2 regions of the Paenibacillus sp. N119s genome follow, and region 1 is predicted to be linked to the other one. Evidence: riboswitches for the same ligand, from Rfam matches in the RefSeq annotation. Region 1 holds a riboswitch; the other holds the start of a gene.
The links. Region 1 has a riboswitch for ZMP and ZTP ahead of AC5V8P_RS05315 (bifunctional 5,10-methylenetetrahydrofolate dehydrogenase/5,10-methenyltetrahydrofolate cyclohydrolase). Riboswitches for the same ligand answer to the same signal wherever they lie in the genome.
Positions count from the first base shown of each region.

Region 1 (6,327 bases):
CGCACCGTCCCTGTTGTTAAATACAGTTCACCGGCAATTTCTTTGGTATTCTTTCCGTCAGCAATAAGCGCCAACACGGTCTTTTCACGCTCCGTTAGCGGGTTAACTTCAGCATAAGCATCATCGACCAGTTCTGGAGCGTAAATACGTCGACCTGCCATAATGCTGCGAATGGAAGAGGCCAGTTCTTCACTGGGACTGTCCTTGAGTAAATAGCCGTGTGTGCCTGCCTTGATTGCTCGTTCAAAGTACCCGGGGCGAGCAAACGTTGTTAAAATAAGCACCTTGCAATTCAAGCCTTTGAGTTCCTCTGCCGCATCCAATCCGCTCTTGATCGGCATTTCGATGTCCATAATGCATATGTCTGGCTGATGTTGCTTCACCAGTTCTATAGCTTCTTCCCCGTTGCTTGCTTTTCCAACTACCTTCATGTCTTCTTCCAAGTCCAACAGGGAGGCTAGAGCACCCAGCAGCATGCGCTGGTCTTCTGCGATGACGATTCGAATCATGACTCCACCTCCTCATTCGGTTTTTCAGTAATGTTGGGCACTTTAATGACCAGGGTCGTTCCCTGATCTAAACGTAGCTCCATACATCCGTTCACGAATTCGAGCCTTTCCTTCATGCCTTGCAGACCATTTCCCCGAAAAGCTCCATATTCTCCAGTAATGCCAACTCCATTATCCTGAATTCGCAGGGTCAATTCCTTACGAGACGGTTCAATGGTAATGGAGCAAGCGGTAGCTCCACTGTGTTTCACTACATTGGTTACAGCTTCCTTCATACACATACTCAGCACGTTTTCATTCATTAATGACGTATGCTCCAGCTTCGGGTCTCCCTCCAAGGTCAGTTCGATATGAGCAGCCTTTAAAATTTGCCGAACACGTAGCAATTCATCCTCCAGCCTCATGCCGCGCATTTGAGTAACCATTTCCCGTACTTCTTTTAACGCACTTCTCGCTGTAAGACGAACATCATTAATTTCGGCATGAGCCCGTTCGGGGTACTGGTCCAGCAACTTGCCCGCCAAATCACTCTTCAGCCCAATGAGTGACAGCTTCTGACCCAAGGTATCGTGCAGGTCACGGGCGATTCTTTGCCGTTCCTCCAGCTTGATCAATTCCGATATTTTTTTATTGGCATCCTCTAATTGAACCTGAAGCCGATCACTTTTGTTGCGATTAAAATTCGTAATCGGAAGCAGGATGACACCGATCAGATTGAGCAGGATAAAAGGAATCTGCTTAATAAAAACGGGATTCTGTGAAACAAAGCCGTAATTGATTAACCCAATCGTAATAACCATTAAAGTAATATACAGCGTTGTAAATGCGGCCTTACTTTTCATATTACCGATCAAATAAGCAATAAATATAGAAAAATACATATAGCTAAATAGCAGCGTCATTGTAATCGATATCGCGATCTGCACACTGGTCCAAAAGTATATGAGCCAGCCTTGAGAGACAAAAGCCAGTACATAGCAAGCAAAAAACACCAAAATAATCGCGGTACCCAGAATGATATGACTTGTAGATGAGGAGCTAAAATAGTAAAAGGGCAGGATATAAAAGACGACCCATACATAAGGGCTGAGCCCCGTATTTCTTTGGAAAATCTGATACCACTTTTGCATCCTGCCACCCTTTTCTACTTTAGATATCCCTTATCTTATCATACCCATATCCGTACAAACGTTATTTTCTCTCCGTGCTTACAACAGGTGTAGGGATGGGGTTTGAAGTGCGCACATGTTTGCTAAGTAGCGGCTTTACTTGTTTAAAGGTCAGAAAGGTTTTTGTGCTTTCATCCCACAAGCGGAACTTCAAAGATTGCAAACTGCTACTCATCGTGATCGTGGTCGCCTTTTGAAGCAACGGTGTCGCTTCATGCGCCTTTTCCAAATTGTAATTTGGCACTTTTGGGCTCAAGTGGTGAACGTGATGAAAACCAATATTACCCGTAATCCATTGTAATACTTTAGGAAGCTTGTAGTAAGAACTGCCTTCTACCGCCGCATTAATATAACTCCACTCTTCATCATGCTCAAAATACGAATCCTCAAACTGATGTTGCACGTAGAACAGCCAGATTCCCAACATACCAGAAACAAAAAAGATAGGCACCTGGACCAGAAGAAAAGCCTGCCAGCCAATAGCCCAGCACAACAGTGCATACAAGGCGACAATGGATATATTTGTCACATAGGTATTTATTCTTTCCTTACGTTTGGCTGTCTTGACATTAAACCGATAGGAAATCAAAAAAGTATAGATCGGACCTAGTCCGAACATCACCCAAGGATTTCGATATATACGATAGGCCAGCCGTGTCCATGTGGATGCCGCTGTGTACTCTTCTACCGTAAGCACCCACATATCCCCTGTGCCTCTTTTATCCAGATTACTGCTGGTTGCATGGTGGATCGCGTGACTATTTTTCCATTGGTGATAAGGGCAGAGCGTAATAATCCCTGTAATCGTTCCCACCATATCGTTCAGCTTGCGACTTTTGAAAAAAGATTGATGACCACAATCGTGAAAAATAATAAACGTCCGTACCACAAATCCAGCTGCAATCATAGTAATTGGAAGCGTCAGCCAGTAAGAAACCGCCAGGCTAAGATAAGCGGCATACCACAATAGGATCAGCGGTCCCAAGGTATTGATCAGTTGCAGAACGCTGGATTTCGTGTTTATTTTTTCGTAGGGAGCCATATTTTTTTTCAATTGAGCTAACGGGAGTTGTGTCATACCCATTATGATCCTCCTTTAAAATGCAGCCCATACCTTGATCCTGTCAGGCATACATGTTGATCTAAGCTCAGTATAAGGAGACTGGTAAATTCGCTGTAGTCATAAACGTCAGTTCGAGTATATGACATTTGTCATATAGGCAAGCTGTATCCTCTGTTTTCCAAATGTTCGCGGGTTTCTTTTCTAATGATTATTTGCTAAAATATAAGATATATAACGCTGTATGTGACTGGCGAAGTCAGTGGAATCAACCACGAGGGAGCATACAAACAAAGCGTACCGTTCGCCTGGGAGAAGTATTTGCAGAGGATTCGTCTGTCTTGACGACCTTGTGCAAATACTTTTTTTTCGTTTTATAAGACCATGACACCCTGTTGATTCTATTATGCGATAAATTCAGAGGAGGCTCGGACTATGGCAATTATTATGAAATCCAAAGAAGCAGCTGAGCAAGTGTATGCAACGATCCGTTCCCAAGTAGAGCAAATGAAACAGCAAGGACACCGTCCCCATCTGGCGACCCTGTTGGTAGAGGGTGATCCGGCATCTGCATACTATGCACGTACCAAGCAAAAAATAGCAGAGAAGCTGGGCATCTCATTTCATCTCCATACGTTTGATCGTCATGTTAGCGAAGCAGAACTTCTGCATCTGATCGGCACCCTAAATGATGCATCCCATGTACATGGCATTATGCTGGAACTCCCGCTTCCTCAACATCTTTCCGCCTCCGTTATTAAACAGTCCATCGCCCCCTACAAGGATATTGATGGAATTACACCTGACAACAAGCTGGCTACCGTAACGGGTGACGCAGGGCTATACCCCGCTACACCTCAAGCTTGTATCGAGTTGCTCAAGCATTACGGCCACTCCTTGGCAGGCAAAAATGTTACGCTCGTGGGCATCGGGCAGACAGTGGGACTTCCCCTTTTCCACATGCTGCAAAGAGAAAATGCCACCGTCACCGCTTGTCATGCAGGTACGCGTGATATTGCAGAGCATCTGAGCCATGCAGACATCGCCTTCGTCGCAGTTGGATGTCCTGATGTGATAACGCGGGATATGGTTCACCCCGGTTTGATTTTGGTAGACGCAGGAATAAATGAGACGCTGGAGGGAAAAATCGTGGGTGACGCTGCACCGGACGTTGTAGAAAAGGTACATGCCATTTCTCCCGTGCCCGGCGGTGTGGGTACCTTAACGACTGCAATTTTGTATAAAAATTTGCTCAAAGCGATACGTCTGCAACACTACTCCAGAGAGGTGGTTTATTCATGAGTGAACTGTCGTGGAATCAGTCCATCGGACATTTTCTAAAAGAAGCTGCAAGTGCAGCGCCTACCCCCGGTGGAGGAAGTGTATCCGCGCTGGCTGCGGCACTAGGCGCAGCTATGACCTCCATGACCGCTAACCTTTCGCAAGGAGAAAAATTCGCGCAATTCCGTGAACAAATGACGCAAGTCATTAGCAATATGGAAAGATTGTCTACACATTGCGAGGAACTAATGGCCGCAGACATCCAATCCTTTGAACAGTACATGACCGCGCTGCGTTTGCCCAAAGAAACAGACGAAGAAAAGCGCTATCGGACCCATTCCTTACAAACAGCGGTGATTGCTGCCATTGAGGTACCTATGCGCCTGCTGGAAGTGTGCCGGGACGGATTATCACAAGCCTACAACATTGTGGAAATAGCCAATAAAAATGTGATCTCTGATCTGGGCATCGGTGCGATTCTGTTCGAAGCAGCTGCTCAATCTGCCCTGCTTACCATTGACATTAACCTTGCCTCGCTCAAGGACTTGGATGTCAAACAATCCTACGAAGCCAAAACAGCCGCACTCCTCCGTGAAATCGCACAAATCAAAGAGCAAACCTTATTGACCGTGCGCAGTCGAATCGCGAGTAGTTAGCTCATACTATGCATTAGCTGTACTAACCTGTATTTCTGCTACTTGCTAATTAGAAATAACCTCCAAACCATCTTTAATCGTTGAGTTTGGAGGTTATTTTATTGCAATTCATTAACTATGGAAAACTTTTCTATACTTTCTTCGTCTATGGATAAGAGATATTCTTTAAGATCATTTTTTTCTCGTATATACATGGATCAAGAAATGAGGAAAATCGTATGAAAAGACGTGCTCTATTACTGAGTATCATCACGTTATTGCTGCTCAGTCCCAGCGTGTGGGCGGCCGGAGATAATTCCACATTCCATATTCACTCCTATGATTCCGAAAGTTTAATTCAATCCGATGGAAGCTTATGGCTGTGGGGCTATAATCAATCCGTACCAACTCGTGTAGAGGGTAAGCCGAACGTTGTAAAAACATTCTCTAATATTATCAACGAAGGCGATCTGGTGTTTACCTTGCAAGACCACTCTGCTTGGTATGTGCCTAGAAACAACATTGCTGAATCCGTGAAATTGGTTCCCCTGGAAGGACTACAGAATCTCGTAGCTGTAAGCAGTTTAAATGACCATGTACTCGCTCTGAACAACGAGGGGAATATATTTTTAGCTGATCGACTCGAAGATAAAAATACCTTTGGTCCTTTTCAAACCCTGTCTGGCATCGACGAGGTTGCCGATATCGATAGTTACTATGAAGAAAGACCCAATTATGAGGAACGCTGGATATTCCTAAAGAATGACGGCAGTGTATGGAAAAACACAAAAACCTTGCAGGGCTTCGAACCTATTTCATCATTAAAAGATATTACGGCAATTGCTAAAAATATAGCCTTAAAAAAAGATGGCACCGTATGGACATGGCCCAAAGAATTTGATAAAAATGCAGCCCCATCCGAAACGCCAGCCGTATCACAAATTCATACCTTATCGGGCATCAAGACCATCAAAGCCAACAGGTATTCCAATCTCGCGATTGATCAGCAAGGCCGGCTATGGTTCTGGGGGGCTACCGTTACAGGTGCCTTAGACAATACAACCTATCACAACGATAATACACCTGTATTATTAAAAGGGGTGCAGAATGTTAAAGACGCCTTTTTCGTTGAACGCTCCATTCTTGCTCTCACCACTGCTGGTAATGTATATGTCGCATCTCTAGATGGCGAAAAGCTATCATCCCATGTCCCTTTTGCATTACTTGCTCAAAATATTCAAAGCATCAAAGCAGGCCCACGACACATCATCATGCAAAAAGCCGACGGCGCTTTGTGGGGCTGGGGGGTTAACAAACATGCGCAACTCGGTATAGGCGATTATGAGTTTTTTTATAGTACGCCAGTTCCTGTGCAAAAGCCGATTCTCGTCCGTCTCAACAATACACCTGTCCCCCTAAGTAACGGTGTAATCACGCGCAACGGGCAGGCGTTTATTCCTCTCCGCTCCGTATTTGACAAACTAGGGGCCGAGGTCACATATGATTACAACAGCAAAATAGCAAAAATAGATCATTCCAAGGTAGGCGACCATCCCATCTCTATAGAAATAAATTTAAAAACCAGCCAAACAAAAGTGAACAGTAAATCTGTAGAACTCACCAATCCGCCCTTCATGGTGAACGGTATTGGTTATCTTCCACTGAGGCTCATC
Region 1 is NZ_JCAJRU010000024.1:13,341-19,667, forward strand. Features, by position in the region: gene AC5V8P_RS05300 (response regulator transcription factor) at 1-509, opposite strand, end outside; gene AC5V8P_RS05305 (sensor histidine kinase) at 506-1,639, opposite strand; gene desA (Delta(5) desaturase DesA) at 1,701-2,762, opposite strand; ZMP/ZTP riboswitch at 2,975-3,059, shown strand; gene AC5V8P_RS05315 (bifunctional 5,10-methylenetetrahydrofolate dehydrogenase/5,10-methenyltetrahydrofolate cyclohydrolase) at 3,174-4,040, shown strand; gene AC5V8P_RS05320 (cyclodeaminase/cyclohydrolase family protein) at 4,037-4,675, shown strand; gene AC5V8P_RS05325 (stalk domain-containing protein) at 4,894-6,327, shown strand, end outside.

Region 2 (6,327 bases), on a different contig from region 1:
ATGCGAAAGAACACCCCATAACGAGAGGACCCGTCCACTCTTGCCGCTTGCTCGACCTCAATAGGCACGGTTTTAATAAAACCATGAAACAGAAACACCGATAGAGGCGCTCCAAAACCCAAATAGCACAAAATCAGTCCTGGTATGCTGTTGTTCAGGCTTAACACATTGGACACTTCCATAAGCGGCAACATAATCGATTGGAAAGGCACGACCATCGCGGCCACAAGCAAACCGAACAGGAACCGATTAAAAAAAGTGTCATGCCGAACCATTTGGTAGGCGGCCATCGAGCTGATCAGCAGCAGAAGCGCATTGCTGACGATCGTGACGATCAGGGAATTCCCGAGTGCGGTGGGAAAGTTTATTTTATTCCAGGCATTAGCATAGTTCTCAAAACGGAAGGTTATCGGCCACGATGCGGAATGGGCCAAAATATCTCCAAAAGATTTAACGGAGTTCACAAGCAAAAAGTAGAACGGAACTAGAAAGACCAACCCAACCACAATAAGTAATATTTCAGCTACCCGTGTGCTTAAACGATAGTTCGATGTTTTTCCCATTACATTTCGACCTCCTTTTTCTTCGTGAGACGCACCTGAATGCTGGTAATGATCGCAACGACCACGAAGAAAATCATAGCCTTGGCAGTCCCCAATCCAAGTCGATTATTTGTAAACGCTTCATTATATATATCCAACGCTACAGACTCTGTCGCCTTGAACGGTCCCCCCTTTGTCAAAGCCAAATTCAACTCAAATACTTTAAAGGACCAGGATATCGCTAGGAACAAGCAGACGGTCACTGCTGGCATAATAAGCGGCACCACAATATGGCGCAAAATCTGTCTACGGCTCGCACCGTCGATTTGCGCCGATTCAATAAGGGAGTGCGGGACATTATTTAGAGAGGATATGTAAATAACCATGAGATAACCTGCGTACTGCCACACAAATACAATCACAGTCCCCCAAAAAGCAGTCGGTCCATCACCCAACCACGGCAATTTGAAAAAGGAAAGCCCTGTCGCCTCGCCCACCGCAGAAAAACCGCGTACAAATATAAACTGCCAGATAAAGCCGAGTAGCAAACCGCCGATCATATTAGGCATAAAAAACACCGTTCGCAGTGCATTGCGGGTACGCAATGGTTTTGTAAGCGCATAGGCCAGGAAAAAGCCAACCAGATTCGTTAGAATGACGACACATACGGTAAAACGGACCGTAAACCAGAAAGCATTACGGAAATCTGGATCATCTCTAAAAATATGAATGTAATTCCCTAGCCCGAGCCATCGGACATGTTCAGATACGCCATCCCAGTTCGTCATGGAATAATAAAGCCCCAGCAGAAACGGAATGACCATAATCAAGACGAAAAACAACGCCATCGGTCCCACAAATATGAGCTGCTGCAATAATTGCGCGGATTTTCTTTGACTCAATGCAATCACTCCTTTGTCGTAGATCTTGAAGGAAAATGCGCATAATCCTTACTGTAATCGCTTATTACCCAAAAACGCAGGTTCCGAGTCGTTTGAAATCAAAAAAAAGGCCTTTTCCCCTCCACGAATGGAAGGGAAAAAGCCTTATAAACATAAAGAATATGAAATGACGACGAATTAGTATTGCGTTCCTGGATAGATCGGGAACTTATCTGTCAACTCGCCAACCGCTTGGCTTGCTTTGGACAATACCGTGTCATCTTTTGGATTTTTAAGGGTGTCCGCAATAATTTTACCAATCTTAACCATAGCCTCTTCATCCATACCACGAGAAGTTGCAGCAGGTGTACCAATACGGATGCCGCTGGTAACGAACGGACTTGTTGGGTCAAACGGAATGGCGTTTTTGTTGACCGTGATCCCCACGGAATCCAACACATGCTCCGCTTCTTTACCTGTAATATTCAAATTACGTGTATCCAGCAGCATCAAGTGATTATCCGTACCCCCGGATACAATGTTAATCCCCTCTGCCAGTAGTGTTTCGGCCAGCACCTGTGCGTTGCGAACTACGTTTTGCGCATAGGTTTTGAATGATGGCTGGAGCGCTTCACCCAAAGCAACCGCTTTGGATGCGATCACGTGCATCAGTGGTCCGCCTTGAGTACCCGGGAAGATAGCTTTATCAATCGCTTGCGCCCATGCTTTGCGGGTCAGAATCAGACCCCCGCGCGGACCACGCAGCGTTTTGTGTGTCGTTGTTGTCACAAATTGGGCATGAGGAACTGGACTTGGGTGGATTCCTGCTGCCACGAGACCAGCGATATGCGCCATATCCACCATGAACAACGCACCTACGTCATTAGCGATAGAAGCAAAAGCTTCAAAATCAATAGTACGCGGATATGCACTTGCACCAGCTACGATCAGACGAGGGCGGTGCTTGAAAGCTGCTTTGCGCACTTCATCGTAGTCGATGCGGAAGTTGTCTTCACGCACACCGTAAGCGGCAAAGTTGTACAACAAGCCGGAGGCATTAACCGGGCTTCCGTGTGTTAAGTGGCCGCCATGCGCCAGATTCATACCCAGTACAGTATCACCAGGTTGAAGAGCAGCCAGATATACCGCCATATTAGCTTGTGCTCCAGAGTGAGGCTGCACGTTCGCATGCTCGGCACCGAATAGTTCTTTCGCGCGATCACGTGCAATATCTTCAACGACATCGACATGCTCACAGCCACCATAATAGCGTTTGTTCGGATAACCTTCAGCATATTTATTGGTAAGCACGGAGCCCATGGCTTCCATTACTGCTTCGCTGACGATGTTTTCGGATGCGATCAGCTCGATATTGTGGCGTTGCCTTTTGAGTTCAAGCCCCATTGCTTCCATCACTGCCGGGTCACTTTTACGCAGATGTTCCATCATGATTGATTACTCCCTCTCCATGGTCAAATTGTTGGGCATACAAGCAAATGCCTGCTCCTCTGTTGGGTACCTCATCATCAATGCAAAGAAATCAGTACAAACATGCCGACATGCCAAATGCTAATCGCAGTTTCCGCCGGCTTCTTGTTCCAGACTGTACACTGCCCGTTGTCCGCCAATAAGTGGAGGACGAGTGAACGCAGCCGTCACACGTGCTTCACCAATCCAGCGAAGGCTTGGGCGAAACGGAACGGCAATCGGGCGCAGATGCATGCCAATCAGCGTTTCGCCGATGTCTATCCCGGCATGAGCCTGTACGTTCGCTGCCAGACACGCATCGTCCATAGAACGATAGGCAACGGTAGCCATAGACCCCCCTGCTGTACGAACAGGAACGGCCGCAACCTCCATCAGTCCTAATCGTTCCAGTAGAGAACGTTCAACAACCAGCGCTCGGTTCAAGTGCTCACAGCATTGAAACGCCACATCAAAGCCATACTCTCTGCGAACGGACTCTACTCCAGACAACACTTGCTGAGCCACGTCGAGCGCCCCTGCCGTGCCGATGCGACTTCCAGCCACTTCACTCGTGCTTGCGCCAATAACCAGCAGGCGACCCGCTTTGAGACTGGCTGCCTCTGCAATTTCCCCCACGACAGAAGCGGTCTGTGCTTCGAGTGAAATCTCATGATCCAATTGTTCTACCATTGGAACCTCCTTTGGTTGAACAGCCTCTCAGAGACTAGGCATGGTCTATGCCCCGAGTTCAACACACTCTCTCCTGATCACAATCTGACTATATTATAGCCGATGTTTCAGATTTCGAGCAGAAAAAATGGAAGAACAAGAAGACAACAGAAAATCTGCTGTAGCTCGTATACGAAAAAAGAGCAGTCCACACCTATGTGGAATTGCTCTTTTGCCCAGGCGACCGGCCGTATATCCGATGCTCCACCGTGGTTAATCCCACTTTTGTCGCCAGTTACACCGGATGCTCATTTTTCCACCTTATCTTAACGGATTAGCTGCTGAAAATCAACAAATTCCGTACAAAATAGAGGGATAGTGCCTATTTCATTCGGAAGAACCCTTTAACTTGTCCAACAACTTATGCAAAGCCGTACGGATTTCCGCTGCTGTAACATCGTAGTCCTCCCGCGAACCGCCAAACGGATCTGAGATATCGAAGCCCGGAATCCGTTGATGCAATTCAATTATACGTTCACGTTCCTCCGCCGATAGCTCTTGTCCCAATGAAGCCATCAACTGCTGTGAAGCATACAAGCCATCTAACTCCTGTACATCATTCAGCACTGCTTCCCGGTCTTCCACATATTCCTTAAGCGTAAATACTTTGCCCGCCGTTTGGGGAAACCGCTGAACGACATGCTGTTTATGTCCTTGCGTCAAGGTTAAGATCAGATGTGCCCACTCGGCAAGCCCGTCGCTTAAAGGGGTTGAAGTGATCTGATCGGTAATATCGTGATCACGCAGAACCGCCTCTGCATGTCGGGATATCGGCGTGCCTTCCATCGCAGCTACTCCCGCAGAACGCACGTCCAGTTCCAATCCATGCTCAGCAGCTAGTTTACGCAGCATCCCCTCAGCCATTGGACTGCGACAAGTGTTCCCTGTGCATACAAATAAAATATTCTTCAACGCCTTCACCCCCCGTATGTTAAAAATATATAAACAGAGGATTACTAAAATCCTGTATTTATTTTACACTGTCCACGTTAAAATCAAAACATAAACATAAAGCCGAATGCCAGTAATATAGCACCACCCACCGCTTCTCCATAATCCCCCAGATTGCGGCTGACCTTGCGCCCCAGCAACAGACCCAGCATGGCCATCGCTCCTCCGCAAAAGCCAAAGGCCAGGACAGTCAGTACCAGATCACTCTGGAACATCCCTAAAGACACTCCTACAGAAAATGAGTCAATGCTCACCCCAAGCGCAAATAGCAAAAGACCCAAAGGCGACCGATGATCCAACACCTGTACGCCGTCCCCTTTAAAGGAGTTATATACCATATGCCCGCCCAAAAGGATGAGTAATCCCCCTGCGAAATAGGTCGTCACATGGCCTAATAAAGAACTCATATAATGGCCTGTGAACATTCCCAGCAATGGCATCAGAATGTGAAAAAAGCCAATCACAATACTGATGCGCAGCACGTCTCGCAGGCGTATCCCCTTCATACCGATCCCTACGCCCAGCGACAGCGCATCCATCCCTAGCGCTACCGCCATGATCAGAATCGTTACAACCTGCCCAGCATCGGCAGAGGCTGCCAGCATATCCATCCCTCCATTGTCCGTCTGTTCTTGTACACGTTATGCGGACAAGGGGCAAATCAGTACAAGCAGGCACTGAAAAGACCCGAAACAGCGACGAGGAAAGAGAAGAAATTAAAAGAAGAAGCTTCATTTTTTACGGATGCTACAGACAGATGATTCGATGACCTGCCGCTTTAAGCAGTCGATTCATAACGGCGTCTCCCAATCCTTTTGGCGGACAGGCTTCCGCCAAAATGTAGGTAACGCCGTCCTCATCGCAGCGGCGCAGCACGCCGTATAGACGTTGCGCCGCCTCATGAAGCGCGTCCAGCCTGCCCAGCGTGTAGACTCGTTCTCCGGCATAGCCGGCGGCATGGTCGTCGAACGCGAGCACCGCTGTGCGCTCTCCGCGCGCGGCAGCCTCCGCCAGCGCGGCGCGAATCCAGCCCGTCACTTCATCAGACGACGGGCCTTGTACCACACTCAAGCGGCCTCGCGGCGCATAGTGTGTATACTTCATGCCTGGCGAGCGCGGTGCCAGGCTATCGGCGTCCTGCCCCGGTGTGGCAGCCAACGCTGGGTCCAATACGACGGCGCGAGCAACCGCAGCGAGCTGTTCAGCCGTCACGCCGCCGGGGCGCAGAATGGTGACGGTTCCGTCGTCACCGACTTGCACTACCGTGGACTCCAGTCCCACCCCCGTGGGACCTCCGTCCAAAATGCCGCCGATGCGGCCCTCCAGGTCCTCCAGCACATGCTGTGCCAAGGTAGGACTGGGTCTTCCCGAGCGGTTGGCGCTTGGTGCAGCCAGCGGACAACCGGCCTCCGTGATCAAGCGCAGCGCGATCGGATGATCTGGCATGCGCACACCGACCGTGTCCAGTCCGGCTGTCACACGTGATGATAGTGCCTGTGACACTACTGGCAATACGAGAGTCAGTGGTCCTGGCCAAAAGGCATTCATCAGCGCTCGGGCTGTATCGTTTATTTCTGCTACCATCCCGTTTAATTGAGCAGCATCGGAAATATGGACAATGAGCGGGTTGTCGGAAGGGCGTCCTTTAGCAGCAAATACCGCCTCCACTGCTTTAGTGCTGCGCGCATCAGCTCCTAGTCCGTACACAGTTTCCGTAGGGAAGGCTACCGTCTCTCCAGCCTGAAGAAGTAGGGCGG
Region 2 is NZ_JCAJRU010000008.1:27,801-34,127, forward strand. Features, by position in the region: gene AC5V8P_RS02275 (carbohydrate ABC transporter permease) at 1-563, opposite strand, end outside; gene AC5V8P_RS02280 (carbohydrate ABC transporter permease) at 563-1,444, opposite strand; gene glyA (serine hydroxymethyltransferase) at 1,622-2,872, opposite strand; gene AC5V8P_RS02290 (TIGR01440 family protein) at 2,993-3,580, opposite strand; ZMP/ZTP riboswitch at 3,787-3,868, opposite strand; gene AC5V8P_RS02295 (low molecular weight protein arginine phosphatase) at 3,947-4,531, opposite strand; gene AC5V8P_RS02300 (manganese efflux pump MntP) at 4,615-5,175, opposite strand; gene AC5V8P_RS02305 (L-threonylcarbamoyladenylate synthase) at 5,318-6,327, opposite strand, start outside.
Region 2: another riboswitch for ZMP and ZTP. It lies ahead of AC5V8P_RS02290 (TIGR01440 family protein); the one in region 1 lies ahead of AC5V8P_RS05315 (bifunctional 5,10-methylenetetrahydrofolate dehydrogenase/5,10-methenyltetrahydrofolate cyclohydrolase).